One region of the Duganella sp. AC917 genome, then DNA from elsewhere that is predicted to be linked to it. Evidence: riboswitches for the same ligand, from Rfam matches in the RefSeq annotation. Region 1 holds a riboswitch; the other holds the start of a gene.
What was found. Region 1 has a riboswitch for cobalamin ahead of ACZ0BA_RS01170 (MotA/TolQ/ExbB proton channel family protein). Riboswitches for the same ligand answer to the same signal wherever they lie in the genome.
Positions count from the first base shown of each region.

Region 2: it holds a riboswitch for cobalamin, as region 1 does, so the genes downstream of both, ACZ0BA_RS26650 (TonB-dependent receptor domain-containing protein) here and ACZ0BA_RS01170 (MotA/TolQ/ExbB proton channel family protein) in region 1, are expected to answer to the same signal.

Region 1 covers NZ_OZ409848.1:265,439-268,772, forward strand. The annotation lists gene ACZ0BA_RS01160 (heavy metal translocating P-type ATPase) at 1-1,165, shown strand, start outside; gene cueR (Cu(I)-responsive transcriptional regulator) at 1,162-1,554, shown strand; cobalamin riboswitch at 1,598-1,817, shown strand; gene ACZ0BA_RS01170 (MotA/TolQ/ExbB proton channel family protein) at 1,884-2,480, shown strand; gene ACZ0BA_RS01175 (DUF2149 domain-containing protein) at 2,482-2,823, shown strand; gene ACZ0BA_RS01180 (cobaltochelatase subunit CobN) at 2,810-3,334, shown strand, end outside.
Region 2 covers NZ_OZ409848.1:6,099,460-6,102,793, reverse strand. The annotation lists gene ACZ0BA_RS26665 (adenosylcobinamide-GDP ribazoletransferase) at 1-229, shown strand, start outside; gene ACZ0BA_RS26660 (histidine phosphatase family protein) at 233-811, shown strand; gene ACZ0BA_RS26655 (DUF6445 family protein) at 767-1,525, opposite strand; cobalamin riboswitch at 1,642-1,860, shown strand; gene ACZ0BA_RS26650 (TonB-dependent receptor domain-containing protein) at 1,958-3,334, shown strand, end outside.

The DNA of each region.
Region 1 (3,334 bases):
GGTGGGCTGGTGGCTGGCGTCAGGCGATGGCGAGACGGCCATCATCAACGCGGTGGCGGTGCTGGTGATCGCCTGTCCGTGCGCGCTGGGACTGGCGACGCCGGCCGCCATCATGGCCGGCACCGGCGTGGCGGCGCGTTACGGCATTTTGATCAAGGATGCGGAGGCGCTGGAACTGGCGCACCGCATCACCACGGTGGCCTTCGATAAAACCGGCACGCTCACGGAAGGCAAGCCGTCGCTAACAGCGTGCGAGCCGGCGCCAGGGGCCGTCGACAAGGCGCGCCTGCTTCAACTGGCGGCGGCCGTACAACGTGGCAGCGAGCATGCGCTGGCCCGCGCGGTGCAGCAGGCCGCCGGGGACGGATCGGCCGGCGCGCTGGTCGGCGCCGACATCACGGCCTTGCCCGGACGCGGTGTCGCCGCGATGGTCGATGGCATGCGGCTGATCCTCGGCAGCACGCGCTTGATGCAAGAGCAGGGTGTCGCGCTCACCACGCTCGCTGCGCGCGCCGCCGAACTGGAACAACAAGGCCTGACCGTGTCGTGGCTTGCCGAGCAGTCTACGCAACCTGCGCGCTTGCTTGGCTTGCTGGCCTTTGGCGACCGTGTCAAATCAAACGCCCGTGCCGCCATCGAAGCGCTGCATGCGTTGAACATCGAGACCGTGCTGCTGACCGGGGACAATCAGGGCAGCGCCGTTCACGTCGGCGCGGCGCTCGGCATCGGCAGGGTGGTCGCCAACATGCTGCCGGCCGATAAAGCCGCCGCCATCGGCGCCATGAAGCAGTCGGACAAATGCATCGCGATGGTCGGCGACGGCATCAACGACGCGCCGGCGCTGGCCGCCGCCGATGTCGGCATCGCCATGTCCAGCGGCACCGACGTCGCCATGCACGCCGCCGGCGTCACGCTGATGCGCGGCGACCCGGCGCTGGTGGCCGCCGCCATCTCGATCTCGCGTCGCAGCTACAGCAAGATCCGCCAGAATCTGTTTTGGGCATTTATCTATAACCTGGTTGGCATTCCGCTGGCCGCCTTTGGCCTGCTCAACCCCATGGTCGCGGGGGCGGCGATGGCGCTCAGTTCCGTCAGCGTGATCAGCAACGCGCTGCTGCTGCGCCGGTGGAAGCCGCAGGCCCCTAGTGCAGGAGGGAAGCCATGAATATCGGGCAAGCGGCCAGCGCCTCCGGCGTCTCGGCCAAGATGATCCGCTACTACGAGAGCATCGCGCTGATTCCGCCGGGGCGGCGCAGCGAATCGGGCTACCGCATCTACAGCGACAACGACCTGCACGCGCTGCGCTTCGTCAAGCGCGCACGCACGCTCGGCTTTTCGCTTGACCAGATCCGCGACCTGCTGTCGCTGTGGCAGAACAAGCAGCGCGCCAGCGCCGATGTCAAAACGATCGCGCTTGGCCATGTCGATGAGCTGAACCAGCGTATCGCCGAACTGACGGAAATGCGCGATACGCTGCAAACCCTGGCGCAGTGCTGCAAAGGCAACGACAGGCCCGATTGCCCCATCCTTCAAAGTCTCGCCGATCCGAAGTAAGCCCTGTGTCGCCGGCCGATCTGCCCGGCGGCGGCGGAACCACGTATAATCGCCGGGTTTTGGTGCTCGCGCGTCCGTCTGGATGCGCAGTTAAACGGGAAACATGGCGCTGGCCCAGCCAGCCAACATGTGCTGCCCCCGCAACGGTAAACAAGCGTCGTCGCCGACGACTATCCGCCTCGCTGTGCCACTGTGCTTTTGCATGGGAAGGTCAGGTGGATTTGCTTGCGAGCCCGGATACCGGCCAAAGAGGTGGAAGCGCCCAGGCGCTTCCTTTCAAGCTGCTCACGGGGAGGTGAGTGGCTTGCTTCTGTCGCTGGATCATTTCAATGCCTAACCTGCCTGCCGACGCGGCCATCCGCTCGATCGAGACGCTGCTGTATTCCATTTCCAATGTGCTGTATCTGCCCGTGCTGCTGGGGATCGCCGCGCTCACGTTGTACATGCTGGTGTGCTTCGGCACCTTCGGCGCCGAATGGATAGAGCGCCGGCGCGGCGTGCGCATGCTGGTCGCCACCGCCCGTCACGACATGGCCGCCGCGCTGACCGCGCAGGAAGGCGAGCCCGGACTCGATGCGCGCCTCGAACGCGTCGTGCAGCGCGCCGACGCCGCCGGCGTGCGCCGCTTGGACGGCGTGCGCTTCGTGGTGCGGGTCGGCCCCGCGCTCGGCCTGATGGGCACCTTGATCCCGATGGGGATCTCGCTGGCCGGTCTGGCGCAGGGCAATCTACCGAAGATGGCCGAATCGATGACCACCGCCTTCACCGCCACCGTGGTCGGCCTGGCGTGCAGCGTGTGCGCCTATCTTCTGAGCCTGGTGCGTGAGCACTGGCTGCGCAGCGACCTGACCGACATCGCCTACGCCGCCGAAAGCTTGCTGGCGACGCACGCGCACAAGCCGCATCTTACCCGCGTGGAGGCTTGATATGGCAATGCGCTTTATGAACCGCCACCGCTACAGCCGCATCGGCGAGCACACCGAGGACCCGCTGGCCGGCGTCGCCAACCTGTTCGACGCTAGCATCGTCTTCATCGTCGCCATGATGCTGGCGCTGTTCTCGGCCTGGAACATGATGGACCTGCTGGACCCGAATTCGGAAGTCACCATCGCCAAGAAGAGCGCGGACGGCCGGGTTGAAGTGCTGACCAAGAAGGGCGCCGAGATTACGGTGAGCCGCGTCAGCGACAAGCCATTGTCCGGCTCCGGCAAGCGCCTGGGCACCGCCTACCAACTGCCGGACGGGAAGGTTGTTTATGTTCCGGAGTAAGCGCTTTGGCACCCTGGAAGTCGTATTGCTGCTGTTGATATCCTTTTTCATCGTCGGCTACGTGCATTCGGCGCAGGCGCCGCGCACCTTGGCGCTGATGCTGGGCGACGTCGAGTCGCGCCCGGCGGTGCTGGCCGTGCGCGGTTTGCAGGCGGAGCTCAAGGCGCTCAACGTCGTTATCCGCATCATCCCCAACAGCGGCATGACGCAGGCCGACCGCGATGCGCTTGCCATCGCCGATGTGGCGGTCGTCAATGCCAGGAGCCGCCTGGCGATGGCGGGCCTGAAGGACGAATTGCAGGCGCTGAGAAAATCGCGCCATCCGGTGTTTGCCGTCGGCGGCGCTATCGACGACAGCGTTCGGGAAATGGGTGTGCAGGACGATAAGACCATCCAGCAGTATCACAGCGAGGGCGGCATCGAGAACATGGGCAACCTGCTGCGCTACATCCTGCGCCAGCATTTCGGCGCGACCATGACGGTGGCGCCGGTGCACGCGATGCCGGACGTC
Region 2 (3,334 bases), 5.8 Mb from region 1:
GCTGCCGGCGCTGATGCTTATATATCTCGGTTGGCTGTCGTGGACAATGCTGATCAGCGGACTCGCCTTCGCGCTGGCGGCGACCATCTGGCTGGCGCGGAAGTTCGTGCGTCGCATCGGCGGCTACACGGGCGATTGCCTGGGCGCGGTGCAGCAGGTGACCGAAGCGATCTTCTATCTGTGCGTGCTCGCGGGTCTTCACACCAGCGCGCAGTTTGAGTTTTTCTAAGCCATGCGACTGATATTGGTGCGCCACCCCAAACCGCTTGTCACGGCGGGCGTCTGTTATGGCAGCACCGATCTGGAAGTCGCTCCCGAGGAGCTCGAACGCACGCTCGCCGCGCTGGCGCCGCAACTGCCGGCGGGTTTGCCGGTCTATTCCAGTCCATTGCGCCGCTGTGCCGGACTTGCGGAGCGTCTGTCGAATGATCCGATCTTCGACGCCCGACTGGTGGAAATGCACTTTGGCGGCTGGGAGATGCGCCGCTGGGATGACATTCCGCGCGCCGACGTCGACGCCTGGGCCGCCGATCTGGTCAACTACCAACCGGGCGGCGGCGAGAGCGTATTGCGGATGGCGGCGCGGATCGCGGCCTTCCACGCCGACCTCCAGCGCCAGCTCGGCGCCGACGGCGAGGCGATCGTTATCTGCCACGCGGGCGCCATGCGGCTGCTATCGGCCTGCGACGCCGGCCTGGCGCAGCACGAGATGGCCCTGCAGGCGGCCCGGACGCCGCACCATATCGCCTACGGTTCCACGCTGATCCTAGGTCGCGGCCATGCGCAGCTTGAAGAACGCGTTGACCGTTAATCTGCCGACCGTCGGATCGTCGACCATCAGCTCCGGCGCCGTGATGTGCCCCGAGTGGAACAACTCTCCGTTGTAGAAGATCGCCCGGTTGAACTTGGGCGCAACGGTCAGCACCTTCTCAAAATGCTCGTCCGATGCAATCGCAAATGTCGCCGGCGCGGTCGGCACCCGCGACTCCCCCGCCATGTCCTTGCGCTTCAACTCGCGCAGCATTGCGTCGATCTCCTGTAGCGGAACCTTGGGTTTGAAAAAATTGGTGCCGCCTAGCCGCTCGTCTTTAAACAGATACAGCACCATCGCTCCGACACCCTCCATGTCGTCCAGATTGTAGGAGTCGCGGTGCGGTATGCGCTGGCCCTGCAACAGCTGCTCCGGACGCCGCGTCACCAGCGACAGGCGGCTGGTGATGCCGAGCACCCGGCGCGCCTTGAGCGGCGCGCGCGCATGCAGCAGAAACGCCTCCTGCACGCTGGCGACGAAACGTCCGGTCAACGTCAATTCCGGTCCGGGATAGTAATTACCGGCAGAGTCGACGAACTCACTGCGCTGGAGCGCGGCGTATTCCACCATCGTCTCCGGTTCCGTCATGAAGTTATCGACGATGACGCACTGGTGGCCGTCGAAAAGCGGCACCACGGTCACCACCGGACGCGGATTGACCATGGGGCGCAAAACCACCGGCGCGGATGGCGGGGCAAGACGAGGGTCGAACATGGAGACTCCAGCAACGGCAGGTGAACCACCTGCCAAGGTGGCGATAATGATAGCAAAAAAGCCAGGGGCAATTCAGTGGTTTATTTTTCACTAGTTATCAAGTCTCCCACCAAACCCGTATAATGACCGGCTTTGGTGCCCGCGCGTCCGTCCGGATGCGCAGTTAAACGGGAAACACGAAGCCGCCCTGCGGCCCACGTGTGCTGCCCCCGCAACGGTAAGCAAGTGTCGCGCGACGCGCGACAAACCAGCTCTGACAACCACTGTGCTCCGCATGGGAAGGTGAGATGGTCTAACTTGCCAGCCCGGATACCGGCCAAAGCAGGTGGAAGTGGGCGAACGGGATGTGCGCGCGCAGCTCTCGGTTTTCCGCTTCCGTTCAATCTGGCCCACGGGGAAGTAGGCCGGTTGCTTCTAACAGAAAAATAAATCATGTCCTTTACTACCTCCCGCCCGGCGGCACTGACCTCGCTGGCATTGGCAATGGCCGCCGCCTTCACGTACACCGGCGCCTACGCCGACGAGGCGCCCGCCGACACCGTCGTGGTGACCGCCACGCGCACGCCGCAACCGCTGGCCGACATCATCAGCGACACCGTGACCATCAAGGCCGAACAAATCGCCGAAGCCGGCGCCGGCTCCGTGGTCGACCTGCTCAAGCGCCAGCGCGGCATCGAAGTGACGCGCAACGGCGGCGCGGGCAGCTCGTCGAACGTCTACATCCGTGGCGCCAACAGCAATCAAAGCATTGTGCTGGTCGACGGCGTGCGTATCGGCTCGTCCACCACCGGCGCCGCCAACTGGAGCGCCATCCCGCTGACCGCGATCGACCATATCGAAATCGTCTATGGCTCGCTGAGCTCATTGTATGGCGCCGACGCCATCGGCGGCGTGATCCAGATCTTCACCAAAAAGGGCCAGGGCGCACCGGCGGTGACGGCGTTCGCCGGCTATGGCAGCGACAAGACGCGCGAAGCCGACGTGACGGTATCGGGCGCCACCGGCGGTGAACACAGCTTCGGCTATGCGGTCAGCGCCGGCAAGGAAAAGTCGGACGGCTTTTCGACTTCCCGCCCCGGCCTGACCTCGTACAACCCGGACGACGACGGCTACGACAAGGAAAACGTCTCCGGTCAATTCAGCCTGCAATTGGCCAAGGGCTACGAGGCCGGCGCGCTGTTCATGCATAGCAAACTCGATTCGCAGTACGACGCCCTGCGTGCCGGCTCCTACAACGTGCGCAGCAAGAACGTCATCGACACCGCCAGCGTCTACGCCAAGGCGCAACTGCTGCCGGTCTGGGACAGCCTGCTGCAATACTCGGAGACCAAGGACAAAGGCGAAAACTACACCAATGCCACCGCCGCCGGCTATGCGCGCATCAAGACCAAGCAAAGCTTCATCACGTGGCAGAACGACGTCCAGATCGGCGCCGATATGCTGCAACTGCTGTACGAGCACCGCGAAGAGAAGGTACAAAGCAATGGCTCCAACGGTGTGCTGAACCGCCAGCGCGATACCAATTCGTTCGCCGCCTCGTACAACGCCCGTCGCGGCGCCAATCTTCTGAGCGCGAGCGTCCGCCGCGACAACACGGTCTACGGCTCGCAGAATACCGGCTCGCTCGGCTACGGCTACAACATCACGCAGGCGCTGCGCGCCACCGCCAGCTACGGCACCAGCTTCCGCGCGCCGACCTATAACGAGTTGTACTTCCCGGAGTATGGCAATCCAAACAACAAACCGGAGAAAGGCCGCAACGCCGAAATGGGCCTGCGCTACGACGACGGCGTGAACGCGCTGAGCGCC